DNA from 2 places in the Paenibacillus sp. FSL R7-0163 genome. Region 2 is predicted to be linked to the other one. Evidence: a T-box and tRNA genes for the amino acid it is inferred to sense, from the RefSeq annotation. Region 2 holds a T-box; the other holds one or more tRNA genes.
The links. The T-box of region 2 lies ahead of metG (methionine--tRNA ligase). A T-box ahead of a tRNA ligase gene usually reads a tRNA of that ligase, here a tRNA-Met.
Positions count from the first base shown of each region.

Region 1: it encodes a tRNA-Met, which carries the amino acid that the T-box ahead of metG (methionine--tRNA ligase) is inferred to sense. The anticodon was not compared.

Region 1 is NZ_CP150224.1:1,023,647-1,039,952, reverse strand. It holds gene NST45_RS04440 (hypothetical protein) at 13-282, shown strand; gene NST45_RS04435 (hypothetical protein) at 946-1,620, shown strand; gene NST45_RS04430 (hypothetical protein) at 1,909-2,412, opposite strand; tRNA gene NST45_RS04425 (tRNA-Ile) at 3,111-3,184, opposite strand; tRNA gene NST45_RS04420 (tRNA-Met) at 3,229-3,305, opposite strand; gene NST45_RS04415 (extracellular solute-binding protein) at 3,665-5,152, opposite strand; gene pyrE (orotate phosphoribosyltransferase) at 5,696-6,334, opposite strand; gene pyrF (orotidine-5'-phosphate decarboxylase) at 6,331-7,077, opposite strand; gene carB (carbamoyl-phosphate synthase large subunit) at 7,189-10,416, opposite strand; gene carA (glutamine-hydrolyzing carbamoyl-phosphate synthase small subunit) at 10,418-11,599, opposite strand; gene NST45_RS04390 (dihydroorotase) at 11,715-12,998, opposite strand; gene NST45_RS04385 (aspartate carbamoyltransferase catalytic subunit) at 13,108-14,013, opposite strand; gene pyrR (bifunctional pyr operon transcriptional regulator/uracil phosphoribosyltransferase PyrR) at 14,018-14,581, opposite strand; gene NST45_RS04375 (LL-diaminopimelate aminotransferase) at 15,585-16,306, opposite strand, start outside.
Region 2 is NZ_CP150224.1:1,284,282-1,300,587, reverse strand. It holds gene splB (spore photoproduct lyase) at 1-1,017, shown strand, start outside; gene NST45_RS05525 (cytochrome c biogenesis protein CcdA) at 1,038-1,751, opposite strand; gene NST45_RS05520 (metal ABC transporter permease) at 1,942-2,745, opposite strand; gene NST45_RS05515 (metal ABC transporter ATP-binding protein) at 3,102-3,851, opposite strand; gene NST45_RS05510 (zinc ABC transporter substrate-binding protein) at 3,886-4,884, opposite strand; gene metG (methionine--tRNA ligase) at 5,084-7,096, opposite strand; T-box leader at 7,144-7,404, opposite strand; gene yidD (membrane protein insertion efficiency factor YidD) at 7,445-7,708, opposite strand; gene NST45_RS05495 (transcriptional repressor) at 7,711-8,172, opposite strand; gene NST45_RS05490 (stalk domain-containing protein) at 8,393-10,624, opposite strand; gene NST45_RS05485 (sensor histidine kinase) at 10,971-12,740, shown strand; gene NST45_RS05480 (response regulator) at 12,753-13,997, shown strand; gene NST45_RS05475 (extracellular solute-binding protein) at 14,016-15,299, shown strand; gene NST45_RS05470 (ABC transporter substrate-binding protein) at 15,374-16,306, opposite strand, start outside.

The DNA.
Region 1 (16,306 bases), 260 kb from region 2:
AACCCAGGGCCTGTGGTTGGGACTGCGGTTGGGATCGGGATTGCGACTGAGATTAGGACTGTGATCGGGACTGCGATTGCGAATGCGACTAGGAGTGTGATTGGGATTGGGATTGCGATCGGGACTGCGACTAGGGCTGCGGTTGGGATCGCGATTGCGATCGGGACTGCGATCGGGACTGCGATCGAGATTGAGATTGAGATTGGGACTGCGGTCGGAAGCAATTGGGTACATCGTTTCGATCGCCTTGCTCTCCATTGGAGGAATTTAGCTGACTGCTAACAAAAACGGCGCTGCTTCCAAACCATTTCATGGTTTGGAGCAGTGCCGTTTTGTGCTTTACTGTATGGTTTATGAGCTCGCATACTAGATATGCTGGTTGCAGAGGTGAAACTACTGACTGTTCCTTTATAGGCTACTTCTCATTGTAATTTCTGCAACTACATCTGCGAGGAGCATGGCACTAACGAGCTAACGAACTAACCTCCTTCACCTCGAGCTATCGGACCTAGATGCCGCTATTTGCTGATTTTCAGCCTTTGGAGCATGGTTTCGGACTCCATGGACGCTAATGCCTAGAAAGAGACTCAAATGCGGTACTTTTTATGCCAATAGCGACTATGGAGTCCGTTAGAATTGCAAATGTGGAGAAAAACCTCTTTAAGGGTCAGCTGGGTCCGATAGGAGCCTCATACCAAAAATGCTCCCTACTCAAACGAAGTTTGGTGTTTAGTATAAGTAAGTTTGCAGCAAGAAAGAGTGCCCCAACAGCTATTTTATCGGATACCGGATAACTCTTTCTTTTTTTCTGTCCATAACAAATCTTTCATACTCCAGAGTCCTTATGTTACTAATCCTCAGTCAAATACAATTCAAATTTCCTCACTATTAAACTATTTCACATGGTAAAATAAACCTGATTTAAATAAAAGGAGAGTACATAATATGGGATTTTTCAAAGGAGTATTACAGGGTCTTCTTACAATAATAGAAGATAGAGAATATCAGAAACTTTCGGAATCAAATACTATAAAAATCGATAATAAATTAACTTATACTCCAACAGTAAACAGACAATTCGCCATCATTGAAATTAAAGGTAATAATTATCTGCATAAAGATAGCATATTGAGCATGAAATTGAGTTCAGGATTTTTATCCATTGGAAACGTTATGATAAGTCGTTCATTAGTGTCAGGAAATCTTGATATGCTTAATTTATCGCAAGATGACTTTAACAATGGCGTTAACCTATATGGAATGATTTCCGATGAACGACAGAATGTAACAGAGATAGTATGTTGCTTGAAAAATGATATTTCCTTAATTCAAGGGTACGTTCAAGAAGCACTCGCTATTAAAAAGATTGAAGCTGAAAGAAAATTCATAATTCAACAAAATGAACAACTTAGGAAAGAAGAGGAAGAAAAACGAAAAAAATCACAAAAAGAATACTTCCAAACGCATATCAAAGAAAAACAAATTATGAAATATGGAATACGTCACACTAAATGCTGGAGATGTCATGCTCCTTTAGGCACTGAGACACACCCTATTCATTATTCTTGTGGTTGGCTCCAGTGTGACTGCGGTGCATGTAAATGCAATTATCACAGATAGTAAAAGAGTATTTTCGTTTTCATCGGTTACTTCTCCTTAGTGGGTACTTGTAAACTCAACCGCGGTGACCGGGGGCTAGAGTTATTGCTGGATTAATTCTTTACGAAGCAATTTGCCCCAAAGGCAAATCAAAAGTACGCAGTATTTAGAGCATGCTTCTACATTGTGCGTTCAGTCATTCGCGAGCATCTCCTGTTGAGCATTATAATCCGACTACTACGACATAAAAAAGGAACGCCCACCATGGACGCTCCTTTTTTTCTTATTCGTCTACAAAATTCTAGCTAGTTACGCATTTACACTTTCCGTTTTTCGATCCTGTCTTGCGTGTAATGTTTTCATCGCAAATCTTGCTATCGGCTGCGCAACCAACAGTTCAATCCAAAATGCTATACCAAAGTTTCTTGGCCAGATGTGAAGGAAATTTTTAAGTGGATCCAGGTTTATTTGTTTCGTCCCAACCCATGTGCCGATAATTGATAGTAAGATAGATAACACCGTGACATTCAATAAAGTATTCAACAGAATCCTTGCATTAAATCCATCTGTTTGTCCCATGAATTTCGGCATCACTTTCCCAACAATCGGTCCTGCAACTAATCTTACAGATAAAACTACGATCATCCACATAAACGGAATAACCTTTAGTGTATCTATATACACTTCCTTACTGAAGCCACGTTCCAACCCCACAATAATAGGGGCAATAGTGTTTACTGAAATGATTGAAATAATGAGTAAAAATAGTATACCTTCTTTTCCGTTTCTGGGCAGTCTTTTGTCTCCATGCATGTTTGTCATCTCCGTGAATAATATTTCAGATGGCAGACGTATCATGAGACATATATTTTTGGCCCAACAAAAAAGACCAATATCTCTACACACTGATTTAATAATTATAACATTTATTTAAAATGAATGTCAGAACTTCTACTAAAATTTATTAAATCCCCCTACTAACAAAGAACAGCTACCTGCATGCGCCTTAACAAGAGCGGCAGTGGCAGAGAAGTAAACTGCCGTACTCTACAAACGACACTAGAAATATTCTAGATTGGCTACAATGATAACCAGTGGTACTTTGCAAGGTTTTTCAGAATATTATTGATGGTCTTAAGGAACGCTATACGCAAATCGGGGCTAAAAAAAAGAATACGAGGACTCATACAAGGAAATTGACTTAGTATGTTGCTACTCTGGTCGGAGCTATATAAAGCTAAAGGTAGCTGCTGAACGACTGGGTATGACTCCAGCGATGTTCAACGAATAATACTCACACCTACTCCCAATCATGCAAGAAGAGGCCGTTGATAAAATTGAAGCAGAACTGAATAAATACGCTGAAAAACAGCTCGAAACTGCAGAAAAATAATTCCCGTTAGCAAATCCGTTAGCAAACTCAAAATTCTGTTCTTTATCCATTCTACTTTCTTATATTGCTAAGCTTATAGACAGCAAAAAACCCTTACAAAGTAAGGGTTTTTGATAAGTGGGCCCTGAGGGACTCGAACCCCCGACCAATCGGTTATGAGCCGACCGCTCTAACCAACTGAGCTAAGGGCCCGGATCTAAAAATATCCGAATGTACAATTGCTGTTGTAATAAAATTGGTTGCGGGGGCAGGATTTGAACCTGCGACCTTCGGGTTATGAGCCCGACGAGCTACCGGGCTGCTCCACCCCGCGTCAGAAATAATATTCAAACAGCGACAATAAATAATATACAGTACAAAATGGGTCTACGTCAAGGATGAATTTGTAAAAGTTCTCAAGGCAAAAATCTAACCCCATATCTTCCTTTGCGGGATCGATAAATTTCCACAAAACTTGGGTCATGGTAGCCATAAATCCAGCCATCTTGCTCCAACCTTTTTGCTAAACAACCTGCTTGAAATCTCGTTCTGAACAGTTTCGCGAAGTATATCCAATTCATGATGCCCTCTTCTCCTTTTCGCAAATTAATCTCACGCTGCTCTGAACTTATCATGCCCAAGTTCCACAAAATAAGCCACCGGAAATCCGGTGGCCGCTACATATTCCAAAACTTAATCCCCTATAGAGTCGAAATAATATGTGGGATCTTTTTCGAGCGTACCCAGCATGGTATTCCCTTGCTTCTCCCAAGCTTTGAGGGCACTCTCCACCGTTCTTTTGCCCTGATAAACCTCTGTGAATAGTTGGCGCCCAACATCGTTAATACGGCTAATTCCAGGCTTCTGTGTTTGTAGGACGTTCATCAAAGGATCATTGGCTGGTAATGGTTTGAGCGTATAGAAGGATTCCAGATTTACTGAAGGTACCTTCGTGGTAATGTAATCCTTACGGGAAGTTAGTTCCCCGCGGGTATGAGCTTTAATTTTGGCTACCTCATTACTGTTGACGAACTTGATCAAATCCCAAGCATCTTCCTTATTAGCAGCCATAGTGTTGATAGCCATCATATTACCTACCCAAGTACCTACAGCCACTCCTGGTTTCTCCTTAAAAGTAGGTACGGTAACGAAACCCCAATCGACGGGACTGTAATTTTTAATTTTTGCTGCATTGCGGCTCACACCTGCAAGCTCATTAAGATAATCGTATTCTCCAATTACCATTGCAGCTTTTCCGGTAAGGAATAGATCCCCTTGGACAGGACTATAGGTGCTCCGTTCTGTTTCTATAAAATCCATACCGTTTAACCCAGGTGTAATTTGCTTTTTCACCAATTGGCTGTAGGTCGTCCAAGCTTGACTCCACTGTGTTTGGTTTACCTCCATCTTATGTCCCTTGTTGTCATACATAGCAAGCTCAAGCGGTGAGACATAGGTCTGCATATCCCAGAAAGGATCGCTCATATTACGGTTCATCGAAAATCCATATATACGCTTATCTTTATTTGTCGATTTCTTGGTCACCTTTTCGGCCAGCGCGAACACTTCATCCCAAGTCATTCCGTCCGTCGGATAACCTACACCAGCAGCATCAAAAATACCTTTGTTAAAATATAACGCACTCGACATAAAGGTCGGCGCTAACGCGTAAAGACTTCCTCCACCCAGCTCACGTACTCCATTTAACATTGTAGGTGCCATATTGCTTAAATCATATTGATCTCGTGCGATAAGCGGCTCCAGCGATTGCACCAGATTATGCTTCACCAAACTCTTCACCAATGTACTATCACCGACGATTACATCAACTGGCTGTGCACCGCCCATAATTGTTCGGATATTCTCCAGATTATCTGGGTTAACCTCTGGATAGGTGCTGTCAAAACGAAGCTCATTCATATTGATGGCTGGAATAATCTCAAGTTTGATTTCAGGATGCTGCAATTCATACATATCTGTAAACTGCTGACGAAAAGAAGAATCGTCCTCTCCAGACCAGAGGCTGCCAATACGTAGTACACGCTGTTCTGTAGATGGCTTAGAAGCCTCCGCCCAAGCTGTGTGCCTGCTTTCAGAAATTAAAGGCAATAGCAGTGCAGCACATACTCCAAAGCTTAACCAGCGCCGCCATAGCCTTCTATTATTATTTATATGATTCATTCTTGAACCCTCCCATAAAATACTCAATCCATCCACCTTATGAATAATTACCCATAATTCTAGTAACAGTATATAGCTTTATTCAGGAGGGGAAGTTACAGGCTGTTTAAAGTTATGCTACGATTTCTTCATATTATTTCTATAAAAAACATTCCGGGAGTTTTCTGAGGATCCTGATATGCCTTTCTACGGTAAGATAATTGCACTTTGTGCAACTATTACAGCTGTGTGTGTTGCGCTTCTCCTTTTAATTGCACTATGTGCAGTTAAAAAACGTTATTAGGAGCTTTCGGCGGATTTCTGGTGGATATAATTGCACAAAGTGCAACTATATCGCCATATCCTCTAAGGAAGGTTAGTTTAAGTGCACGAACTGCAACTATTCTGCGTGTGTGACGACAGCGCGAGGAATCACCGGGGCAGAGTATAGTATTCCAGAGTGTCAGAGCACCTTTTCCTTTTAATTGCACTCGGTGCAGTTAAAAAGAAAAGCCTCCCACCAAAATGTGAGAGGCCCGTCCAATCTATACTTAAATATTTATTTTAAACGCCAAATGCGGACGGATCTTTTCTCCAAGATTTCAGCAGTTCCACATCCGTAGCTGCGATCTCGCCTTGTGTAAGAGCCACATCAATCAATGTGCTGTAGTTGGACAAGCTTTGTAATGGCATTTCAGCGGCAGCAAAAGCATCGACCGCACGATCCAGCTCGTAGCTGAAGATTGCCAATACAGCCAACGCTTCTGCGCCTGCTTCTTGCACAGCTTGAGCTGCTTTGATGGAGCTTCCACCAGTGGAGATCAAGTCCTCGATAACGACTACCTTTTGCCCCGGCTTAATTAGGCCTTCGATCTGATTCTGCTTGCCGTGACCTTTAGCTTTATCGCGGATATAAGCCATTGGCAGATTGAGTTTATCAGCTACCCAAGCTGCGTGAGGAATGCCTGCGGTTGCTGTACCTGCGATCACCTCTGCATCTGGATACTGGCTTTTAATAAGCTCAGCAAAGGCATCAGCAATATAGTTACGTACCTCTGGGTAAGCCATAGTCAGACGGTTATCGCAATAGATCGGGGATTTAATACCAGAGGTCCAGGTAAAAGGCTCCTGCGGTCGCAGTGCCACCGCTCCTATCGTAAGCAGATAACTTGCTACTTGTTCACTTCTATTTAATGTACTCATGCTAGGGTCATCTCCTCAATAATATTTAGTGCTGCTTGACGTGGATCAGCTGCAGTTGTAACAGGACGTCCCACCACCAGGAAGTGGCTGCCTTGCTGAATGGCTTTGCCCGGCGTCATCACCCGGGACTGGTCACCTAGGGATGCACCTGCTGGCCGGATACCAGGTGTAACTGTACAAAATGCGGGCCCACAAGCCTCTGCGATCGCTGAGGACTCTTGCGGTGAAGCCACTACTCCATCCAGACCTGCAGCGGCTACCAGCTTAGCGTATCTGACTACAGTATCTGCTACGTCTCCTGCGATTCCAATTTCGTTATTCATCACTTCTTGGCTCGTGCTGGTTAGCTGTGTAACTGCGATAATCAAAGGCATTTTAAGCGCAGCATTCCCATTAACTACTGAAGCAGCGCCTTCACGGGCTGCAGCCATCATTGCCGAGCCTCCAGCGGCATGTACGTTAAACATATCTACACCGAGGTTCGTAAGGCTTTCTGCCCCGCCTTTTACCGTGTTAGGAATATCATGCATTTTGACATCTGCAAATACAGAATACCCCCGAGATTTCAGTTCATTAATGAATTCCGGTCCTGCTGCATAGAAGAGCTGCATTCCCACTTTCATATAACAAGGAATCCCTTCCAGCTTGTCAATCAAGGTTCTTGCCCCAGCAACATCAGGGTAATCCAAGGCGATCATCAAGCGATTCGCCATTTCATTCCACTTTGCATCTCCCTGTCCCATAACCGTTCTCCCATCCAGTGCAGACTTAAATCCACACTCTTCATTTATTAGCCCCTAGGCATAGCGGAACGGTCTGCGTAAACGCAAACCGCCCTATGCATCTTTATGAGATTAGTTTAATTGTCCGACAAAAGCAGGCATGGACTGTGACGAGAAGTTGATCGTTTGCAGCATTCTGAGCAGTGCCGTTACTGTATCGAGTGATGTCATACATACGACGCCATTCTCAACCGCTTCACGACGGATACGGAATCCATCACGCTCTGGTGTTTTCCCTTTAGTCAGTGTATTAAAGACGAAGTTGGCTTGCCCACCACGAATCAAGTCGAGAATGTTCGGTGCACCTTCATCCAGCTTGTTCACGTTCATTACGTTGAGACCTGCTTCTTCAAGCGCTTGAGCGGTTCCTCCGGTAGCAATGATCTTGTAACCCAGCGAGTGGAAGCCTTTCATAAGCTCCACAGCTTCTGCTTTATCTTTATCTGCCACTGTAACGATGATAGCGCCGGTTGCTGGAATTTTCATTCCTGCTCCGATTAGACCTTTATACAAAGCTTTTGCATACAATTTATCGCGGCCCATAACCTCACCCGTCGATTTCATTTCAGGTCCGAGCGTTGGTTCTACTCTACGCAGCTTGGCAAAAGAGAACACCGGCACTTTAACCGATACATAATCACTTTCCGGCCATAGACCTTCTGTATAACCGTCATCTTTCAGCTTGCCGCCGAGAATGATTTTGGTTGCCAGATGCGCCATTGGAATTCCAGTTACTTTACTCAAGAATGGAACCGTACGCGATGAACGTGGATTTACTTCAATGACGTACACTTCATTCTGATAGATGACGAACTGGATGTTGACCAGACCAATCGTTTTCAGTTCCTTAGCAATCTTGATTGTGATCTCTGCAATTTTTGCTTTCAGACCTTCATCCAGATATTGCGGAGGATATACAGCGATGGAGTCACCGGAGTGAACGCCTGCACGCTCAACATGCTCCATAATCCCTGGAATAACTACCGTCTCACCGTCACAAATTGCGTCTACCTCAACCTCTTTACCAAGCATGTAACGGTCAATCAATACCGGATGCTCCGGATTCACCTTAACCGCTTCTACCATGTAGCTAAGCAATTCCGCATCATTATATACAATTTCCATTGCGCGTCCACCAAGTACATAGGAAGGACGTACCAGGACTGGATATCCAAGCGATTGTGCAGTTTCTACTGCTTGATCTACGTTGATAACCGTCTTCCCTTTTGGTTGGGCAATATCCAGACGAGCCAGCAAAGCTTCGAATTTCTTCCGATCTTCAGCTTCGTCAATACTGTCTAGGCTAGTTCCGAGAATCTTAACGCCAGCGGCACTTAATGGTGCAGCAAGGTTAATGGCTGTTTGGCCTCCGAATTGTACGATAACCCCAATCGGATTCTCTTGCGCAATTACGTTCATTACATCTTCAAAGAACAAGGGTTCAAAATACAACCGGTCCGAAGTATTAAAGTCGGTAGATACAGTCTCAGGGTTATTATTGATAATAACCGCTTCATAACCTGCCTTCTGAATCGCCCATACTGCATGCACAGTGGAGTAATCGAACTCAATCCCTTGACCGATCCGGATTGGACCCGATCCAAGCACGATAACCTTTTGTTTATCGGAATGAATGACTTCATTTTCAGTCTCATAAGTAGAGTAGTAGTAAGGTGTAGAAGCTTCGAACTCAGCCGCACAGGTATCTACCATTTTGAATACAGGCGTTAATCCTCGCTCTAAACGAAGCGCGCGTACATCAGCTTCTTTGATGAATTTAACGTTCGCTTGTCCTTCTGCACGAATCTCAGCAATCGCACGGTCTGTAAAACCTCTGCGTTTAGCTTGATACAGGGTTTCTGCTGATAAGCTTTCATCCCCACGGATAACCTCTTCAAAGTTGATCAATCCCTCGATCTTGGACAGGAACCACCAGTCCACGTTAGTGATATCTTGGATCTCTTGCAAGCCAAATCCGCGGCGGAAGGCTTCCGCGATCAAGAACAACCGCTCATCATCAGGTTTTGCCAGACGTTCACGCAGGACGCTTTCTTCCAAATCTTCAGCGCCCGGCAGGCGGAAACGGTGTACACCGATTTCCAGGGAACGAATTGCTTTATGAATGGACTCTTCGAAGGTACGACCGATGGCCATAACTTCTCCAGTTGCTTTCATTTGTGTGCCCAGCTTACGGTTCGCATGAATGAACTTGTCGAACGGCCAGCGTGGGATTTTGCTTACGATATAGTCAAGTGTAGGCTCGAAGCAAGCATAGGTCTGTCCAGTAACTGGATTGACGATTTCATCGAGTGTGTAACCAAGCGCGATTTTGGCAGCCATTTTGGCAATCGGATAACCGGTTGCTTTCGAAGCCAAAGCCGAAGAGCGGCTGACACGTGGATTTACTTCGATTACATAATATTGATAGCTTTGCGGATCCAGTGCGAACTGCACGTTGCAGCCACCCTCGATATTCAGCGCACGAATGATTTTGAGTGAAGCGCTGCGCAGCATTTGATATTCACGATCGGATAAAGTTTGGCTAGGTGCCACAACGATACTGTCACCTGTATGCACACCTACCGGGTCGAAGTTCTCCATGTTGCAGACAACGATACAGTTGTCGTTCGCATCACGCATAACCTCGTATTCAACTTCCTTCATGCCGGCAATACTTTTCTCCACCAAACATTGTCCGATCGGGCTATAACGAATACCTGCTTTGACAGTCTCAAGCAGCTCTTCTTCGTTGTCGCAGATCCCGCCGCCGGTGCCGCCAAGCGTATAGGCCGGGCGTACAATTAGAGGGAAACCAATTTCCTCAGCGAATTTCATCGCTTCATCTACTGTGGTAATAATAGTGCTCTCTGGTACAGGCTGTTCCAGTTCGCGCATCAGATCACGGAACAAATCGCGATCCTCTGCTTTTTCGATGGACTCAAGCTGGGTACCTAGAAGCTTAACATTCTCTTGCTCTAGTACTCCTGCACGAGCCAATTCTACAGCCATATTAAGACCTGTCTGTCCTCCCAAAGTTGGCAACAAGCCATCTGGGCGCTCCTGACGGATGATGCCAGTTACGAATTCAAGGGTAATCGGCTCGATATAAACTTTATCAGCCATATTGGTGTCAGTCATGATAGTCGCTGGGTTACTGTTGATCAGCACAACTTCGACGCCTTCTTCTTTCAGGGCCTGACAGGCCTGCGTTCCGGCATAGTCAAATTCTGCGGCTTGCCCGATAACAATCGGTCCAGAACCGATTACTAATATTTTTTTAAGCTTTTCATTCTTAGGCATGTTATAGAGCTCCTTTCACGGCTTCAAGCTGTTTTACTGTAGGTTTTGGCGCCGTGATTCTGGCGTTTGCCGCAAGCTGCGCCTGGCGCGAGCTTACAGGTGTGTTAGCTTTATGATCAGCGATCATCTGTAAGAAACGATCGAATAAGTAGCTGCTGTCATGAGGTCCCGGTGCTGCTTCTGGATGGTACTGTACTGAAAACGCAGGATAACGGGTATGTTTAAGTCCTTCAACGGTCTTATCATTATTATTAATGTGAGTAACCTCTAGATCCGTGCTCTTCACAGAGTCTTCATTCACTGTGTAGCCATGGTTCTGAGAAGTAATGAAGCAACGTCCGCTCTCCAATTCTTTAACCGGATGGTTACCGCCACGGTGTCCGAATTTCAGCTTCTCTGTATCCGCGCCACAAGCCAGTGCAAACAGCTGGTGACCTAAGCAGATACCGAAGATTGGGTATTCACCAAGCAATTCTGAGATCGTCTTCACTGCGTGTGGAACGTCTTTCGGGTCCCCAGGGCCGTTGGACAGTTGGATACCATCTGGATTGAGGCGACGAATCTCATCAGCAGTTACGTCATGAGGTACAACTACAACATCACAACCGCGATTGTTCAACTCGCGTAAGATACCAGCCTTCGCTCCGTAATCTACCAGCACGATGCGTTCTTTAGTTCCTGGGCTATTGTACATGCTTGGAGTAGATGTGCGAGCTACCTGATTGCGCAGTTCTTCAATTGAAGTGTCGCCCATCATTTCCATCAATTCCTCTACACGTTTGTTAGAGGTAGTCAGGATTGCCTTCATTGTTCCGTAGTGGCGAATAATCCGCGTCAACATCCGGGTATCAATCTCGCTGATTCCAGGAATATCGTATTCTTTTAGCAGGTCGTCCACACTGTATTCTGCGCGCCAGTTACTTGGAACTTCTTCATGACGACGCACTACAAAACCGTGTACGAAAGGTCGAACAGATTCGAAATCATCCCGCGTAATCCCGTAGTTCCCGATCAATGGGTACGTCATGGTAACGATTTGTCCGCAATATGAAGGGTCAGACAGCACCTCTTGATATCCTGTAATTCCTGTGTTAAAAACAACCTCGCCTGTCTTTTCACCTTCAGCGCCAAATGCGGTACCTGTAAATAAAGTTCCGTCTTGAAGCAGCAATCTCGCCTGCATTCCCTTCCACTCCTTCATGTTCTGTAGTCTAATACGTATGCCTTGCATGCCTTCCGGAGTGTACGCGCTCAAATTGCTGATCCGCAAAGATCAGCAATTTCGCCTCACCAGTCCGCTAGTTTTTCTCAGTCCATACGGCTTTGCCGTCCACCCAAGTTTTTACTGGCCAACCCTTAAGCTTCCAGCCGCCAAAAGGTGTGTTGCGTCCTTTGCTTGCGAAGGAACCTGGGTCTACTTCTTTTTCCTGCTCCAGATCGATGAGTGTCAAATCTGCAGGAGCTCCGATCTCCATAACCCCGGTGTTCAATCTGAATACCCGTGCAGGATCGGCAGTCATTCTTTGTACTAGTAAGGATAAATCCCATTTTCCGGTTTCTACAAACGCCGTGTATAAGAGTGGGAAAGCTGTCTCGAATCCAACGATACCAAAAGGTGCCAGCTGCATTCCTTTCGCTTTCTCTTCCTCACTATGTGGCGCATGATCTGTAACAATCATATCTAGTGTGCCATCAAGCAACCCTTCGATACACGCCTCAACATCGCGGCGGGAGCGCAGCGGCGGGTTCATTTTCCAATTGGCGTCAAGGCCTGGAATATCGTCTTCAGCAAGAAGCAAGTGATGCGGACATACCTCAGCAGTTACTTTAATGCCGATCTCTTTTGCTTGGCGAATCAGCCGCACCGACTGTTCAGTACTGACATGGCATACATGGTAATGAACGCCTGTCGCTTCTGCCAGCAAAATATCGCGTCCAACATGGATCGCCTCTGACTCATTCGGAATTCCTTTGAGGCCATGCTTCTTAGCGAACTCACCTTCAGCTACACAGCAGCCCTCAACCAGCGAGTTATCTTCGCAGTGAGCAATGACTGGCATATCGAGCGATGCTGCGATGTTCATTGCATCTTTCATCATTTGAGCACTTTGTACGCCCACACCGTCGTCTGTATAACCAATAGCTCCAGCTTCTTTGAGCGCCGCAAAATCCGTCAACTCACGTCCGAGCTCATTTTTCGTAATGGCTGCATAAGGAAGCACTTTAACTAGTCCTGCTTCACGCGCCTTGTCTTTCACAAATTGCACGATCTCCGGGCTATCTGTCACCGGACGAGTATTTGGCATACATGCAATGGTTGTAAATCCGCCTTTAGCAGCTGAGCGACTTCCGGTTTCCACTGTTTCCTTGTGTTCAAATCCCGGTTCACGCAAGTGCACATGCATATCAATGAGTCCCGGAGTAAGCAGCTTACCTTCAGCATCAATGATCTCCGTGGCTTCTCCGATAGCTTCATTTCCGTCGATTATAGCCGAGATTACACCATCCTGTAGTTCGATGTGTTTGCGCTCAAGCAAGCCCTCCTTATTCAATACGCTGGCGTTTCTAATAATCACTGTCATGATTCTACCTTTACCCTCAGATCACAGCTGCGGGCCCTCTCGTTATTATATAATAAAAATTCATCTTTGTGTATATTTATTAGTCTCTATACGTTAGCATTCTGTAAGCTTATAGTAAAGCTCTTTCGAGAACCGCCATCCGAACCGGTACGCCATTAGACATTTGCGGGAAAATCCGCGATTGACTGCACTCTACTACTGCATCATCAATCTCTAGATTCCGGTTAACCGGAGCTGGATGCATAATGATTGTGTCTTTGGCGAGCTTAGCTGCCCGCTCTTCTGTTAGACCATAGTGGCTACGGTAATCTTCAGCAGACAGCTTAATGCCGGAAGTATGGCGCTCAAGCTGTACTCGAAGCATCATTACTACATCCGCTTTAAGAGCTTCTTCCATAGTTACGTAAGGCGCATACTCCATAAGCTCAGGAGCCTTCATATTATCCGGTGCGCAGAACTGCACCTTCGCTCCCATTTTCGTAAGCCCCCAGAGATTAGAGCGCGCTACGCGGCTATGCATAATGTCCCCAATGATGGAGACTGTCAGGCCCTTTAGTTCCCCAAAGGTTTTGGTCATGGTGTATAAATCAAGCAGCGCCTGCGTTGGATGTTCATTGTTGCCGTCGCCCGCATTGATAAGCGGTATGGACACCTTCTCAGCTAACTGCTGCAGCACACCTGCAGGCTTCAAACGCACAACTCCGGCATCGATCCCCATCGATTCCAGTGTGCGCACTGTATCGTAGATCGACTCCCCTTTTTCTACACTAGAAGCTGCAGCCGTAAAATTAAGTACTTGCGCACCTAGTCGTTTCTCTGCCATCTCGAAAGAGAAGCGTGTGCGTGTGCTGTTCTCAAAAAACATGTTAGAAATAAAATGGGAGTTCAAGATGGGCGTTAGCTTTTCACTTTGATTGTCCCAAAATGCTGTTCTGTCAAGCAGTTGGATAATTTCCGACCGGTCAAGCTCTTTGATTCCCAGCAGACTACGTTCCTTTACCTTGGTAAGTGTCATGATGTTATCGTTCCTCCCGGTTTGAAATAATGTAGACCTCATCTTTGCCGTCGTATTCCTTCAGCGCCACTTCAATCTGCTCGTGCTTTGAGGTAGGTACATTCTTACCGATGTAGTCCGGCCGGATCGGCAGCTCGCGGTGTCCGCGGTCAGCCAGTACTGCCAGTTGAATCATTCGTGGGCGTCCGCAATCCATCAAAGCGTCCATCGCCGCGCGGATGGTGCGTCCGGTGTAAAGTACATCATCGAACAAAATGACTTTCTGATCATGGATGCCAGCACTTCCTGAAGTAATAACGACGTTACTCTTCACTACTGCTTCACTGCCTTCCACTTCACGGTCATCCCGGTAATGTGTGATATCCAGCTCACCGTATGGAATCTCGACGCCTTCAATCTCCTTGATGCGCTCAGCGATACGTTGTGCCAGATACACACCTCGTGTCCGAATGCCGACCAGCAGACAATTCTCGATACCTTTGTTCTTCTCCAAAATCTCATGAGCAATACGCGATAAGGCCCGGCGGATCGCCGTTTCATCCATAATGACATTTTTCTCAGTAACCATAATCTTGTCACCCTCCAGCTTGTTCGCCTATTCAAGTTCCCGGAAATCAAAAAACTCCTTGCCTATAACAGGCAAGGAGTGAAATCCGCAGATGAGGAAGATGACGGCCGCGCGCATAAAAAGACAGTTCCGTATTTACACACGGATACCTTTCTAAGAGTCGCGAACCTCGATTCACGTTACCTTGCCAGCCTCACAGGACTGAATTAAAGGCGCTATTCATTTAACAAGAATTATGACAGAACAACCCCCTCATGTCAACTTTCTCTGCCTAAACTTTTGCACTTCTCTTCCTTACTTCTATTAACAACAAGGGGGAAGCGGTACTCAGTATATCTGCATAAAAAACGATGCTGGTCCCAAATAGCCTTTCATCGCTTTTTGGACAGCCTCGTTTATGTTCTTAACACTACTTAATGTCCAAATGATTCAAAAGGCGCACCTAGTAATGCTGAAAATGATGCAATCGGTGAGGTACTTATATAGTAATTAAGGAATTTCTCCCTGAAATTCAGTGATTTCTGTTCATCAGACTTGTTATTAGGGAAAACTTCCCTAATTGTTGGCCGATTCAGTGATTAATATAGAAAACCACCTAATTATTAGGGAGTTTTCCCCTGATTTCGTACATTTAGAGCGAATATCGGCTAATTTCAGGGATTTTTTCCCTAATTAGTTTAAAACCCACTCTTTACTTCGCACAAACACAGAACGCATATCGCTCACCACACAAGCCCGCCACACAAGTTCACTGCACAAATTCCACCGTCACAGCTACCACAAATCATCTACTGCAAGCTGTACGAAAATCAAATATTGCATTCAACCACCACCCACCCGAATAACAGAACACTACACTAAAATGCACTACAATGCACAACACGTGGCATATAGTCATAGAGCACAGTAACATCTACAACATTTCCTATTCCATAAAAAAGAAGCTGCCCCAAAGTAGAATTCACTACTTTTGAGACAGCCTCATTAATTTCAATAACAATGCTTAAAACTCAAATTCCACATCACTAAGACGTCTTTGAATTTCAGAGATGACACGTCTCTCTTCCTCTTCACCTTTAGCAATAAAGGTAACGGAGAAACGAACAAACGGACCTGCATCGTCCCAAGGCACAGTGGAGATCAGCTTCTCACGAATCAGGAATTGGGAGAAATCTTCACCGGATTCAAAGCGACGGCCGTCTTTGATTCCCTTAGGTGCAGCGACATACAGGAAGAAGGAGCCTTTTGGCTTCTCAGCTTTAAAGCCGAGGCTATTCAGTGCATCAACCAGCAGGTTGTGACGACGGGAGTATTTATCCGCAATCGCTTCAGTAATCTCTGGATGAGCAAGACCATAAGCCGCTGCTTTTTGAATCGCGATAAATTGGCCGGAATCGTTATTATCCTTCACATCGCTGAAGGCTTTAACCACTAGCGGATTACCAGCCACAAAACCAATTCTCCAGCCCGTCATATTGTAAGACTTAGAAAGAGAATGCAGCTCCACACCCACATCCTTTGCACCTGGAACGGAGAGGAAGCTAAGTGGCTTCAAACCGTCATAGGTCAAGGCAGCATAAGGTGCGTCATGAATAACCACTACATCGTATTTTTTCGCCCATGCAACGACCTCAGCAAAAAACTCAGGAGTGGCACTAGCGCCCGTTGGATTGTTTGGATAGTTTAGATAAAGAAGCTTAGCTTTACGAGCAATGTCTTCCGGAA
Region 2 (16,306 bases):
TTTGTCCCCGAGCTTGTTTTCTTCGAGCCGGATGCTTTAAATTACCCGAAAGGTGAACGGATCATGGAATGGGTGAAGGCTAACAATATTCCCTATCGCATGACTACATCGCATAACCGCATAATGAATTTCCCGGGTGACACAGAGGTCGAGCAATATAAAATTGCCAAAAGAACACTTGTAGTCGGCCTGCGCAAAACCTTAAAGTTTGACCAATCCAAACCCTCCGCAGATTATGCAATTCCGATCGCAACTGGCTGCATGGGCCACTGCCATTATTGTTATTTGCAGACTACTTTAGGTGCAAAGCCTTACATTCGTGTATATGTAAACACCGAAGACATCATTGACGCCGCCAAAAAATATATCGAGGAACGTAGCCCTGAAATCACGACTTTTGAAGCAGCCTGTACCTCAGATCCATTAGGACTGGAGCATATTACCGGATCTCTGTCAGAACTCATCACATTCATGGCAGCGGAGCCCCTTGGCCGCCTGCGCTTTGTGACCAAATACCAACATGTTGAACCTCTACTCGATTTGCAGCATAACGGACATACCAGAATTCGTTTTAGCGTAAATGCTGACTATGTGATCAAAAATTTCGAGCCTGCTACCTCGCGGTTTGAAGAGCGAATTGAAGCGGCTGGAAAGGTCGCACGTGCCGGCTATCCACTGGGCTTCATCATTGCCCCAATTATTTGGTATGACGGCTGGCAGGAAGGCTACGCGGAGCTGCTGGCCAAATTAGCCAAGACCCTCCCGCCGGAAATAGGAAAAGGTCTAACCTTTGAAATGATTCAGCACCGATTCACCAAAACAGCCAAAACTGTAATTGAGAAACGTTATCCGAAATCTAAACTAGAAATGGACATGGAGAAACGTAAAAAGAAATGGGGCCGCTGGGGACAGAACAAATATGTCTATCCGGATGAACAGCAAACCGCCCTGCGAGAATTTATCACAGAGCGGATTTTCGAGCATTTTCCTGAAGCAGGTATTGATTACTTCACCTAAGCTCTAAAAATTCTTGTATTTTAAAAAATTAGCCAATCCGGCGTTATTCCTTGTAGCCACACTGTTATCCGGAACATTTGATCCGTGAACAGCAAAACACCCATAAATACCATTAGGACGCCGCCAATCTTCATCAGCAGATTCGAATACTTGAGGATACGCTTCACTCCGCCAAGGAAAAAGGCTAAAAGAAAAAATGGCAAAGCAAATCCGATGCTATACGCGGTAATCAATGTAAACCAAGTGCCTGGATCGCTTGCCGACAGTGCAATAATTGCCGTCAAAATCGGTCCGATACAAGGTGACCAACCAGCAGAAAAACCAATTCCGAAAATAAAGGAGCCCACATAACCCGCCGGTTTCCATTTTAAATCAAGCTTCCGTTCGCGAAGTAGAAACTGGGGCTGAAAAATCCCAATCAAAAATAAACCCATTACAATAATTAGAATCGCCGACAATTGCCGGATCAGATCACGCTGGCCATTAAAGAATTGCCCGAATAACCCAGCCCCAAAACCAAGTGTGTAAAAAACAGCAGAAAAACCTAATATAAATGCCAATGTATGAGTCAGGGTGCGTACACGAACCTCTTTAGAGTTGCTGCCTGATTTTAATTGTTGAACGGATAACCCGGTAATGTACGATAAATAAGAGGGGTACAGCGGTAAGCAGCATGGCGATATAAACGATGCCACCCCTGCGGCTAAAGCAATTCCTGCATTGATATTAGACAAAATAGCGGCTCTCCTTCCGGCATTCGAGTCACTTCATGGAGCTGCTTATGGCTCCTTTTTTTAATATAAGAAAGGATTAATTTCTCATTATTACTTTTCTTATATTCACACCTAAACGCTTATCGTCCTTACAAGGACACCGAAGGCGTTTACGCTTGCCTAATGCGATACCGATTACTTAATTCGCTGTTTATGCTGGCAATCCCTTTTTACCGATCAAGGTTAATACCAATAATGATATGAGCAAAAGCACAATAGTTGCACCGGGAGCCAAATTCCACACTCCAGCTACTACTAGTCCTCCTACAACGGCAATCTCCGAAATGATAACCGCCAGGATGACCGAGGATTTAAAGCTACGAGATAGCAATAAGCTGATTGCGACCGGAATAGTCAACAAAGCAGATACTAATAGCGAGCCCACAATCTTGATCGCTGTGCTAATCACAAGTGCTGTCAGGATGGTGATCAGCATGTTAAGCAGCTTCACCGGCAGCCCACTTACACTTGCTGCATCCTCTTCAAAGCTAAGCAAAAAGAACTCTTTAAAGAACATCGATACTACTACTACAACAGCTATAGTCACTATGCCTACCACGATCAAATCAGTATTATCGAGCGTATAAATGCTGCCGAACAAATAACTCATTACGTCCGCATTATACCCTTTTCCTAAGGTGAAAAAGAGTGAAGCCAACGCCACTCCGCCCGACATTATAATGGCAATCGACAGCTCCGCATAACTCTTATAAGCCTTGCGAAGCTTTTCAATCGCGAAGGACGCTACCACTGCAAAGATAAGGCCTGCGCCCAGCGGATAAAATCCTGTTAGAAAACCGAGTGCTACCCCCGCTATAGTAACATGAGCCAGCGTATCACCAATCATGGATAATCGTCTAAGCACAAGAAAAACGCCTATAAGCGGCGCCGTTATACCAATCAGCAGTCCGCCCGCAAGCGCCCGCTGAAAAAAATCGCTAAATAGTATTTCCAACTTAAACTCTCCTTCATACAAAACTCAAACCATTTTAAAACCTTTTTCAAACCTTTTCGATCCCTCCCAAACCCTCCCTTCCAAGGGAGGGCCCCAAGGGCTCTGCCCTCTGGACACCCGTTAAGTGCAACTAGCGTAGGAGTTAGTGTTACTGAACATAGATAGGTCGGGGAAAGATCGCTTTCGTCCCTAAAGGGACACGCTTGTACTTTGGTGGTGCTTAGGTAAGAGAAAATAAGAAATAGGAACAAGGTTAAAATACCTCTTAATAAAACCATGTCTACTGACTAACTTCCACACGCAAGTTATGTATGCCCTGAGAACAGAGGCACCCCTGTTCAGAGTTCAATTATGACTTAAGAGAGCGTGTGCTGCAGGTTCTCTTCTGTGCAATTCTGGAGATCATGTGAGTGGCGGGAGTAAAAGTTGATTTTACCATTTGTCTGCACGGGCTCATGACCTAAATAATTTTTAATCATGTCGATATCATGCGACACCATCAGGAAGGTCATATGATGATGAGCATGCATATGCGTAATTAATTCAAAGAATCCCGCTTGTGATTCGGCATCAATACCCACGGTAGGTTCGTCCAAAATCAGCAGGTCAGGATGGTTAATCAGCGCCCGAGCCAGAAAAACACGCTGCTGCTGACCGCCTGACAGCTGGCCTACTCTTTTCTCCGCAATATCTTGTATCCGCATGACTTCAAGTGCATCCTCACATTGACGATGCTGAGCCTTAGATACTCTGCGGATCAGATTCTTGTTATTATATAGACCTGACAGAACTACTTCACGCACCGTTGCTGGAAACAATGGGTTGAAGGCATTTTTTTGCGGAACATATCCGATCCGTTCCCAGTCTTTAAACTTGCGGACAGGCGTTCCGAATAATTTAATTTCACCACTGCTCGCCGGAAGCAAGCCGACGATCATTTTCATCAATGTTGTTTTACCAGCACCATTAGAACCAATGATACCAAGGAAATCTCGTTCTCTTACACTATAGTTAAGATTCGATATCACCTTCTGTTCCCCATATGAAAAAGAAAGATCCTGTATATCGATGATATGCTGATGGCAGTCCAAGGATACCGATTGCATGCTTAAGTACCGCCTTTCCCTTATACTTTCCTTATTATTGTAAGGCCATAATCAGATTTTGCAAATTTTTCTCCATCAGAGTGAAGTAATTATCTCCGTTCTTCTCTTGCTCTGCAGTAAGTCCCTCTACCGGATTAAGCACCATAGTGGAAACGCCCGCTTCGGCTGCAAGTGTCTTAGCCAGTTTATCGGAGACAAGCTCTTCAAAAAAGATATACTTAATACCTTCATCTTTTACCATTTTCGCAAGCTTCACTAAATCCTGTCCGCGCGGCTCGGCGTCCGGCGAAAGTCCCATAATCGCATGCTGATCCAATCCATAATCACGGGCAAGGTAAGAGAAAGCCTGATGTGATACTACGATCTTATGGTTGGGCAGCTTAGCAAGCTCCTCTTTGAATTTACTATCTAATGCCTGCAGACGTTCAGCAAGCTTATTGTAACGCTCTTCATAACCTTCTTTATGCTCAGGATCCACGGACTGAAGGCTTTCTTTAATATTCTGAGCCATAGTAATGGCTGATTTTGGACTTACCCAAGTATGCGGGTCCGTATGCAGGCTGTCTCCTGAGGCGTTACTGTTATGATCCGTATCCTCATTTTGATGAGACTCTTCCTCACTTGCCCCATGATCATGCCCGTCATCTTCATCGGTCATGATATAATCAATACCTTGGCTTACTTCAACCGCCTTAACTTTACTGCTGCTATCAAGGCCTTTTAAAAAGTTAGGGACCCAGCCTTCTAAGCCTGCACCGTTATATAGAAATAGCTGTGCCTTAGAAGTGTTGATAATGTCTTGACTGCGCGGTGTCCAATCATGTGGCTCCACACCCACTGGAAGCAGGTTAATAGCATTGATATCTTCCCCGCCAATCTCCTTAGCAAACTCGTAAATAGGATAAAAGGTTGTAACTACATTTACTTTCCCTTCAACTATACTTCCACTGCTCTTAGGTCCGCATGCACTTAGTGTAAATACCAGTACCAGTGCAAGGACGAGCAAAATTATACGCGATTTCATTGCTGCCATTATATTGATCTACCCCTCAAATCGTAAATTTTACTATTAGTAGTATAATAGTAATCGTTACGATAAGTCAACAAAGTATCCAAAAAGAAACGGCAATATCGCCTTTAATAAAAAAGGAATGCTCCCACAACCAACCCGGCTGAAGGAGCATTCTCTTGTTCAAGCAACCTCATTAAAAAATTTCTACAACAGTATTGTCTTATTTCACTACTGCTCCGTTTGGCATGCTGTCCGGCACGGTAGCGATCGTTAGCTGGTCACCTTTAGAAGCCGCCAAAATCATCCCTTGGGACAACTCCCCACGCAGCTTCACCGGTTTAAGGTTTACGATACAAATCACTTTACGTCCCACCAGCTCTTCCGGTGTATAGAATTTCGCGATACCAGAAACCACTTGACGTTGTTCATAACCCAGATCCAGTTGCAGCTTCAGCAGCTTGTCAGCTTTTTTCACTGGCTCTGCAGCAATAACTTGAGCAACACGCAGCTCTGCTTTAGCGAAATCGTCAATGCCGATTTCCTCTTTATGCTCTTCCACTGGCTCGGAGTCCGCAGCAGCAGGAGCAGCCGCTTCCGCCACTTCAGCCGCAGCTTTGCCAGCGCCCATAGCCTCGGCAATATAAGCTACCTCTTGCTCCACATCCAGACGCGGGAAGATTGGATTGCCTTTCACCAGCTTTGTTCCCGCCGGAATCAGGCCAAAAGTCTTACCGCTATCCCAAGTCGTTAACTCATCAGGCTCAATACCCAGCTGTTCCCAGATCTTCGCTGGTGTTTGTGTCAAGAACGGCTGCAGCAGGATTGAAGCAGTACGCAGACCTTCCACAAGATGTCTCATCACAGAAGCCAACTCGGCAGTTCTATTTTCATCTTTGGCAAGTACCCAAGGTTGGGTCTCATCGATATATTTGTTGGTGCGGCTAATGAATGTTCCGATAGCTGTCAGCGCCACGGAGAACTCCATTTTTTCCATAGCTTCTTCTACTTTGGCATAAGTATTCTCAGCTGCAGCTTGAAGCTCACCATCAAATGCTGTTACATTTCCTTCATATGCCGGAATCTCGCCTGCAAAATACTTTTCAACCATAGCCCCTGTACGATTCAACAAGTTACCCAGGTCGTTGGCAAGATCATAGTTAACCCGGTCTACAAAACTTTCCGGTGTAAACGTGCCATCAGAACCAAATGGTACCTCGCGCAGCAGGTAATAACGTAATGCATCCAAGCCATAACGATCAATCAGTGTCACAGGATCAACTACGTTACCTTTGGATTTCGACATTTTTCCATCTTTCATGAGCAACCAGCCATGGGCAAATACCTTTTTCGGAAGGGGTTCACCAAGCGCCATCAGAATGATCGGCCAGTAAATTGTATGGAAACGAACAATTTCTTTACCAACGATGTGTACATCCGCGGGCCAGAACTTGTCATACAAGGTGCGATCCTCGGAACCATAACCCAGAGCAGTAATATAGTTAGTCAAAGCATCAATCCACACGTACACGACATGCTTCTCGTCGCCCTTAACTTTCACACCCCAATCAAAGGTTGTGCGGGAAACTGCCAGGTCTTCCAGTCCGGGCTTGATGAAATTGTTAATCATTTCGTTCTTACGGGATTCCGGCAAAATAAACTCTGGATTCTCCTCGTAAAATTGCAGTAACCGATCCGCATATTTACTCATCCGGAAGAAATAACTTGCTTCCTTCACCAGCTCAACCGGGTGGCCGCTATCTGGGCTTTTTGCACCAGTAATCACACCGTTATCATCACGCACAATATCAACTAATTGCGTTTCTGTGTAAAAGGTTTCATCTGGGATACTATACCAGCCCTCATATTCACCTTTATAGATATCTCCTTGCTGCAGCAACCGATCAAAAATATCCTGTACCACTTTTTTATGACGCTCTTCCGTAGTACGGATGAAGTCATCGTTCGAAATGTCCAGCTTGCGCCATAGCTCCTTAATACCAACAACAATGTCGTCTACGAACTGCTGAGGGGTCTTTCCTGCTTCCTCTGCCTTCCGCTCAATCTTTTGTCCATGTTCGTCTGTACCGGTTAGATAACGCACTTCGTAGCCGCGCAGACGTTTGTAACGGGCCATTGCGTCTCCTGCCACGGTTGAATAAGCATGTCCGATATGTAGCTTGTCACTCGGATAATAAATTGGTGTCGTTAGGTAAAACGTTTTTTTCTCACTCATTCGGTAATCATCCTTTCTTATTAAAAAACAAAAAACTCCCGTCCCCATAATGGGGCGAGAGTATAACTCACGCGATACCACCCAAATTTCCTGTCTCTTCACAGAGCACAGGCTTCGCCAGTTCCCTCGCGGGAACTGTCCATTAACGCTGGATCACGCTGTTATCTTACGTGAACCTCAATTGCAGTCCCCGCTCGAACACAGTTCCTCCCGGACCATATTCAATCTAACGCTCCATACCGGCTTTCAGCACATTCCGGCTCTCTGTATTGGACGTAACGATTTACTTATCCGTTCTTCGGAATTCATACTATTACTTGTGAATATACCCAAAGGTAAGGCACCATGTCAAGTCGCAGGGGCAGAATCCTTCTCAGCAGATTCATCTTGAAGCGGCGGCACAGGATCAAGTCCTCCAGGATGAAAGGGATGACATCTGGCAATCCGCTTAGCTGCAAGCCATGAGCCTTTCAGTGGACCATGGACTTCAATGGCTTCCAAGGCATAGGCAGAGCAGGTTGGATAGAAGCGACAGGTTGCTGGTTTAATAGGGGAAATGTACCTGCGGTACACCCGAATAGGCGCCTGAATCGTTCTGCGTAGGGTCACCATTTCTAAAGTCCCTTTTGTTTATCTGATGCTGCAACTAGTTCTTCTTCCCGGTTCTCTTCACATTCTTTGCAATAACCGAACACCTCAAATTTATGCTTGACTACCCGGAATTGATCGGGTGTATCCGTTAAATTCATCGGGCAGAAATTAATCGGGTAGGTCTTTTGGCATTGAAGGCAGATCATATGATGGTGATGATCCTGATGATTGCAGCTTCCCTTGAACTTCACTCCGTCTTCAAAGACAATCTGTTCAAGCACACCAAGCTCTTCCATTACACGAAGATTGCGGTACACCGTATCAAAGCTAAGCCCGCTATACTTGCGGCCCATATGCTCATATACATCCTTCGCTGACAAATATCCCTTATTCTCGCCGAATAACTGGGCAAGCGTTTTGCGTTGGTCGGTGATTCGCAGTCCTTGCCCCGACATGACTTCTAATATTTGTTCTGTCGACAGCATACGCTCATCTCCCATAAGATCAGTTCATTTATATTTCACTCTCTTAATAATGCCCCAAAATAAATGCCCCGTCAATGAAGCACAATGAAGCACCCCTACATAACCAATGAATTATTATATTTAAACAAAAGCCCGGCTGCGTATTCCTTTACGGAATATTCAGCCGGGCCTTTATTGTAGATAATTCCCCAATAGAGCTTATAGGGATATTCCTATTCTGTTATTTCTTTGCTGGAAGTGGAGTGATGAGGAAATTGACCGGCAAGTTACTGCCTGAAGCTGCTGTGAACAAAATCTCCACACTGCCGCCATACTCACCACTACGATAAACCACACTGTTCATATCAGCATTAGCAAGACTTCCCACGCTTGGCATATGCACGATTTGATTATTAACCATAACCGGCCCCATATAGTTACCGCCACGTGGATTAAACGTAATCAAGGAGTTTGGTGCAACATTTTCGAATCTGATCTTGTATAATACCCCGAAATTACCGGCATTGGATGCTTCCTTACCTGCCATTGGGTCTACGCCAGCCAGGTTCTTATCACTGGAATTATCGCCTAGCAGAAGTTTTGCAGGGGTTTTTCCTACCTCATCGGTAACCGTGATAATACGAGTAGAATCTTCGTAAGTTCCCCGATTATGCACTCCGTCTTGATCCAGAACTGGAAGTGTTGGAAGTGTAGTCAGTGGATCTTTATTCGCATCAATTAACATGACATTATAATCGATTGGATAATCACTAAATAAGTCCGCTTGCAGTGAAACAATTTCACTTGGTTTCATCGCAATTTGGTTTAGATCCGTCAGAATTGAGACGCTTTCCCCGGGTTGCAGAACAATCGTTTTATAATGCTCATTTGTAAGCATAGATTTCCAATAACGTTCTACAGACATTTTACCTGTACCTTCAGGATATGTGCTTGGGCCTGCAAAGCCAACATATTCTGTTGTAAGCGTAGTTGGGTAAAGATTGTTATTCGTAGCAATCACATACACTTTAGCTTTAATATTCAGGTTATTCTTGTGGTGAATCAAGAAGCGGGTTTTACCTAATGAAGTCTCACGGTAAGTAACACCTTCTGTATACACCGTTTCTGGGCTGTTGCTGCGAATTAGTTTATAAGGCTCGGAAGAAAGATTATAAGCTACTTGCTGCCAAGTAGGAACCATCGATCCATCGATGCTAAACACACTGCCCGGAGATGCAAATAATCTGTTGAAATCTTCTTTACTGTACAAGATTTCATCCGAAATATTAACGGTTTTCTCAAAGGTACTGATCGCGCCATGTGAATCTTTTACTTGGACAGCAATTGTCGCTGGACCCGGAGTAAAGAAAGCTTCTGCTTTGTTCGTCCAAGTTACGGTAATTTCATCACCATCAGGATCGTTACTTAGATCGGTATAAGTAATCATTTCACCCATCTTATATGAATCCTTGTCTGTAGTGAAATTAGCAACTGGAGGTGTATTAGGTTTAAGCACTGTGATGGTCATGGAGTAAGGATCACTCCACTGTTGATTCGCATCCATTACGGAATAGGTTACTACATAATATCCTGGTTGATCATAGATATCCTGCTTGTTACCTCCCCAGCTTTCATCCACAATAGCTACACCATTTGGTGACGAGCTGGAGGTAACGAAGGTCACTGGTTCGCCGGCGTAAATTTCAGTTGGCACTGTGAAAGAAGCTTTAGGTTTGTTGTTTAATGTAAGGATTACCCGCTTTTGTACATTATCAACGGTGTAAGGAATGCCCAGTGCCCCAGTTATGGATGTCAATGGAACCATGAAAGTACCCTTGTATTGGTAAGCTGGACCTTTCATTGTCTTCTTTTCACCATTAACTGTATAGACCTTGCTGTCGGTCTTAAAGCGCATAACGTCGCTTCCCTTGGTAACAATGGTTTCTTTCGTTTTATAATCATAAACGTATTTCACACCTACACGTTCTACCATAGCCCGGATCGAAACGTAGGACACGCCGTTTTTCACTGCCATAGGCTGATTAGCTAAATATTCCTGGCCGTTCTGATACATTTTGTTGCTGTTCATCATAAGGATAAGCTGATTGCTAGCCGCAGCACGAGCACCATCTGTTGTTGTAGTAGGTTCTGTAGTAACTCCAGGTGTTGCAGTTGGAAGCGGTGTTGCAGTAGGTTCAATTGTTGCTGTAGGTTCAACAGTAGTCGTAGGATCAACTGTCTCTGCAGGAATAGGAGTTGGTGTTGGTGACACTACTCCTCCTGGCGTCTCCGTCGGCAATGGCGGCAATGGATCGGTAGATTCTGGCATTACCTCCGGCGCAGCTGAAACAACTGTCCCTATTACAGTAGTATTACTTGGGGTATTATTGACAGCTTCAGCAAAAGCCGGCACTGCCGATGCGGCCTGAGATACAGCCAAAACAGCAACTAACGTTAACTTTTTCAAATCCATGATATAACTCCTCTGCTCCTATTTGTAAATATAAGTAGGACTCTATCTTTTTCATACTCCTCTTATATTCCCCGCAAAATGCTACCACCCACGATAGGGCGGCAAAAAGCTTTTGCCACGATCGTCATAACAAACATAGTATTAGACGCATGCCACTATAAAAAGTTTCATTATTAAGTAAAGAAAGATTAACGCTGTATTAAATAACATTCTACAACCACGCTGTTTCCCCTGAAAAAAATGAGATTTTTTCTATAAATATGTTTATTTTTCGTCTGACTATATTCGCTTTCATTTGCTTTTGTTACAATGTATGGAAGAATATCTTTTACATGCGAGGGATAACATGTCCAAAAAAATCTCCATCCTCGTTCAATTAATCATGGGCTTCTCTCTAATCATCTTCACCATCGTAGGATTCACCATTTTTTTGTCCTACCGCTCTTCCTCTCAAGCTGTTTTAAACCGCTCCAACCAATATATCCTGGAATCCGTCAAGCAACTTCAAGGTAAAATGGACGCAATTCTTCAGGATAACGATAAGCTTTCTTCTACGATCATGTTCAGTCCCTTGATTCAAGAAACCTTGGGAGACTTAGCGTTGTCACGTTCACCTCGTACAGACGCCATGGAAATTACTCGTTACATAGATCAACAGACACGTTCCATAAACTCTGACATCCAGTTCAAGCTGCTCGGGCTGTCCGATGATCAGGTGTATACCAACAGCAGTTCCTTAAAGGTCATCTGGGACAGCGAAAAGGAAATCCGTGATGCTTATTGGTTTCCGGCTATAGCACAGAATAAAGGCCGAATGGTCTGGTTCGGTGTAGATGTATGGCAGAACGGTAATATCCCTGTGGTGATGGGTGCCAGACAAATTAATGATTGGAATGATCTAAACCGGTTAGGAACCCTGTTTCTTGTCCTCCCTGTCGAGGTTATCCATAACGCTGTCAGCCAATTTCACCTCGGCAAAAATGAGAAAATCCAAGTTGTTGATTCATTTAATACCATTGTCTATTCCACAGATCCAAAAGAAATTGGACTCTATATGAACGACGGGCTTCTAAAACAATTCAGCAATCATAAAGCCAGAATCATTCCACAAAAAATAAACTCACGCAATCTATTCGTATCCTATGCCTATTCCGACTATAGCGAGTGGAGCGTTTTTGCTTACATTGATTCTAAAGACGCTGTCAAAGATTTAAATACGATTCGCCGGAATATTATTTTAATTGGCCTGCTGGGGATGGGCGCTGCCCTACTATTCACTTTCTTTTTCTCTTGGACCCTATCCAAGCCCCTTCGTAATCTGGCAACCAAGCTGAGCAATGTCGAACGGGGAACTACTTTACCTTTTGTAAAAACAACCATGAACAAAGAAATGGCTATCCTTTATTCAAGCTATAATTCGATGCTCCAAAACCTGGATCATACTATCGCTGACCTATCCAGCAAGCAGATCAGTGAAAAGCAAGCTCAGATCGTAGCACTCAAAGCGCAATTCCGCCCGCATTTCCTTTATAACACTTTGAATACAATCTATTGGTCGCTCGCCAACAAACGCATGCAGGAAGAGTCCCAAATGGTACTCGCTCTAAGTGACCTGCTCCGCTATAGCATTGACCGCGGATCCGAATTCGTTACAGTTGAGGAGGATTTAAAGCAATTAGAACGGTTCATTTTTCTCCAGAAGCTGCGCTACGAGGACAAATTGCAGATTGATCTTTTTGTAAATCCTGAGGTTATGAATGGCCAGCTTATGAAATTAACCCTTCAGCCACTTGTCGAAAATGCCATTACTCATGGACTTGAACCCACACTTCGGGAAGTATGGCTAATTCGCATACGTGCCTATAGTGAAGGAACATCTCTGGTGTTAACTGTAGAAGACAACGGGGACGGCATGAGCGAGGAAAGTATGGCAGACGCATTAGTCGGCGGTGAGGTTAATCCGGAGAAGCTGCTTCATACCGGAATTGGACTATCCAATCTAAATCATCGCATAGAGCTGATCTACGGACAGGAATTTGGTCTACAGCTATCAACAAGCGAGCTTGGTGGCTTATTTGTGAAAGTCACTGTTCCATTACAGTATGATCAAAGTTAAGGAGGCACAACGATGAATGTGTTAATCGTGGACGACGAAAGTTTTGTTCGCCGTTCTCTGTCAGAAATGCTGGGAAGTGCGAATCATAACTTTAGCATTATTGGCTCGGCAGAGAACGGTTTAGAAGCTGTGCAACTGTTAAAAGAGCATATGGTTGATCTGGTGATATCCGATATACGAATGCCCGGCATGGATGGACTGGAACTTGCAAAGCATATCCATGAATGTTATCCAGACACTGAAACCGTGCTGCTCACAGGTTATCAGGATTTCACCTATGCTAGTCAAGCCATCCGTTATGGTGTAAAGGAATATTTGGTTAAACCAAATTCAGTAGAACATATTCTTGAAGTCGCAACAGGCGTATATGAACGTCTTCAATTGAAGAAACAGCAGAGGCAATTAACGCAGCTGAGAGAAAAAAACCTTCGGGAGAAACGCTTATCTGATCTTCTTTACGGTATCCCGTTACCCTATTTTGAAGAACAACTTATTCCTCCTTTTCATTCCTTTGTAGTCATAACCGTAAACCATCTTGGAGTAGGCATGCCGCAGAACTGGTCGGAACAAGCCATGTATGCAGCGGTCGTTAATATATTAGAAGAATGTTTTGCGCTATACGCCAATGTTGTTGGTATTCAAGAGGAGCAGGAAGCCATCATGCTATTATTCTATCCTCTTGAGCAGCCTAACGGCGTGGATGAGGTATTGACACAAGAACTGCTGCATAAGCTGTCGGGTATTCTGAAATCGCCATTCTGTGCAGGGGTCTCCAACCCTCACTATCAATTGGGGGCACTCGCGACCGCCTATCACGAGAGTCTGGAAGCTTGTCAGCAGGTCAAAAAAGAGAGTACGCCATCCGTTATCTTTTTCAGAGACCTCACCATACATTCGGCTTCTCCACAGCTCGCTGAACAATTACAAGTAAAGGCAACGCGCAGGGTAATCTCTATGATGATTGAGGTTATGAATTCCCGGCTCCAAGAGAATCTCTCCCTCAAAATGATCGCAGATGAACTGTATATGAATCCTACCTATCTCGGCCGATTGTTTAAAGATGATGTAGGGGAACCTTTCTCTAGCTTCCTTACCAAACTTCGTATTCAAAAAGCTACTGAATTATTAGAGAATGTTACTCTCAAGGTATATGAGGTTAGCGAATTAGTAGGCTTTAAGGATCCTGCATATTTCAGCCTTATTTTTAAGAAATACATGGGGATGACTCCTCAGGAATTTCAGAAGCACAACAAATAAAGTAGAGGTGTGTTTCTCTTGAATGTAAATGGTAAGTTGATTACTGTCCTATTAACATTTGGCTTGTTACTTAATACAAGTGGTTGTCAGCTCTCCCCTTCCAAGGAAGATACCGCTTTACAAGACCCGATACAGCTGAACATCTGGCTCACTGCCGGATCAGGTCTTGAGTTGCTCATTGACCAATATCAATCTCAACATCCCGAGCTAGAGATTCATATTCAGACCTCCACCTCCACGCAGCTTCCAGCCAAGCTACAGACTTCATTCGCAGCAGGTTATAGTTCCCCGGACGTGGCTGCCATTGATATTAGCTATTTGGATCGCTTCAAACAGTTCCCTGATTATTTTTATAACCTAAAAACTTTTGAAGCTGACAATCTGAAGGACCAATTTCTGAATTGGAAGTGGCAGGAGGTGCTGGGTAATGATTTTATTTTCGGATTACCAACGGAAATTGGACCCTATGCCATGTTATATCGAACGGATATATTCGCATTATCAGGTCTCCCTACTAAACCAGAGGAAGTGGCTAAAGAAATCCAAACTTGGGAGCAATTCCTTGAAGCGGGCAGCAAAGTACAGGAGAGAACAGGAAAAGCTTTTGTAAATGACTTGGAGAACCTCTATCTCACCCTTCTACGTCAATCCAAGCTTCAATATTACAGTCCCACAACGCAAGAATTGATCCTCGACAATAATCCAGCGGTCAAACGAGCCTGGGACTTCTCAATTCAAGCCCTTAAGCTAAATCTGTCCGCCAGTATTGCAGTGGATACGCAACGCTGGGGTGCTGGCCTGCTCAACGGAGATTTTGCAGTCATGCTCTGTCCGGCTTGGATGATTGGTCATATCAAGAGCAGTGCTCCAACTGCCAGCGGTTTATGGAATGTAACACAAATCCCAGAAAACAGCGCTAATCGCGGAGGCTCCGTTCTGACCTTACCAAAGACAGGTAATCATCCTGATGAATCCTTTGCTCTTATTAAATGGCTAACCGAACCAACGCAGCAATTGGTTTCGTTCAAGGTACAAGGGGCTTTCCCTTCCACCCCCGAAATCTATGATGACCCAGAGATCCACGATCTGCATGATCCTTATTTTCCTAATTCAGAGCTTGGTCTGACCCTTTCGTCAGCAGCAAAAGCAGTAATTCCGACCTATTACGGCCCTCATCACGCTGACGTGGAGACAAGCATGCTCGAATACTTGACCAAAGCTGAAAAAGGCGAGCTAACTCCTGAACTGGCTTGGACCCTTGCTGTTCAAGCCGCAAAGCAAATAGACAGCTCCTTCCGCTAAGTAATATCATAAAAAAGGCTCTCCCCGGCTAAATTAGCCTGCTGGGGAGAGCCTTTTTTTAAATCATTTTCGCTTTATTTTTGCGCAGCCAGGAAAGCATCCAGCTGTTTTTGTTTCTCTGCAATAATCTTATCGAGCCCTGCCTTTTTCAGCTTATCAGCATACTTAGTCAGTACGGTATCAGGATCAACAGAACCCGTATCCAAACTGATGTCGTATTCATCCATTACAGCTTTACAAGCAGCCATTTCAGTCTTCATCGCGGAGGCGTCGAAGTTGAAACCAAGCGCTACAGAAGCTTTACCTTTAGAGTTAAAGGCTTTGAATTGTTCCCATTTGTCTGGAGCTTCACTTTCCCACACGGGGTTCAGGAATTGACTTCCAAGCATCCAAGCTGCAGCCGTATTATAATCAGCTGTTTTGTCTGTAGCTTTGATCGTATCACCACTTACGACTTCATAGTGAACACCTTTTATACCGAAAACAAGCAGATTGTTGATATCTTTATCTGTGTGCAGAATATCTAGCACCATCATAGCCCGGGCCGGATCACCAGAGGAAGCAGAGATCGCAAGCATAGATCCAGCAGCATCACTTGTAGAAATCGTTGGATCATTGAATGCAATTTGTTTCAGCTTGCCAACCAAGCCGGTAGCATTCGCCAGCTCACTATCTTTACCTGGTTTAAGCGATTGCACTGTCATAAAGACATTGCCAGCCTTCATTGCATCCTGAGTCGAATTCGTAGCAACTGCGGCGTCTTTGTTAATGTAACCCTTTTTCATATACTCACGAGTAAGTTTAATGATTTCTTTATAACGATCCATCTCAATCATCGATTGAATCTTAGTATCTGAGGAATCTTTAAGCAGAACACCAGGAATGGCAGCATCACCAAGGGTATCGTATTGTGCCATGTACTGTGAGTTAAAGGTCTCACCTTGTTTGAAATACAATGGAGTCAGGTCAGGTCTTTTCTCCTTCACTACTTTGAGAACTGCATCCAG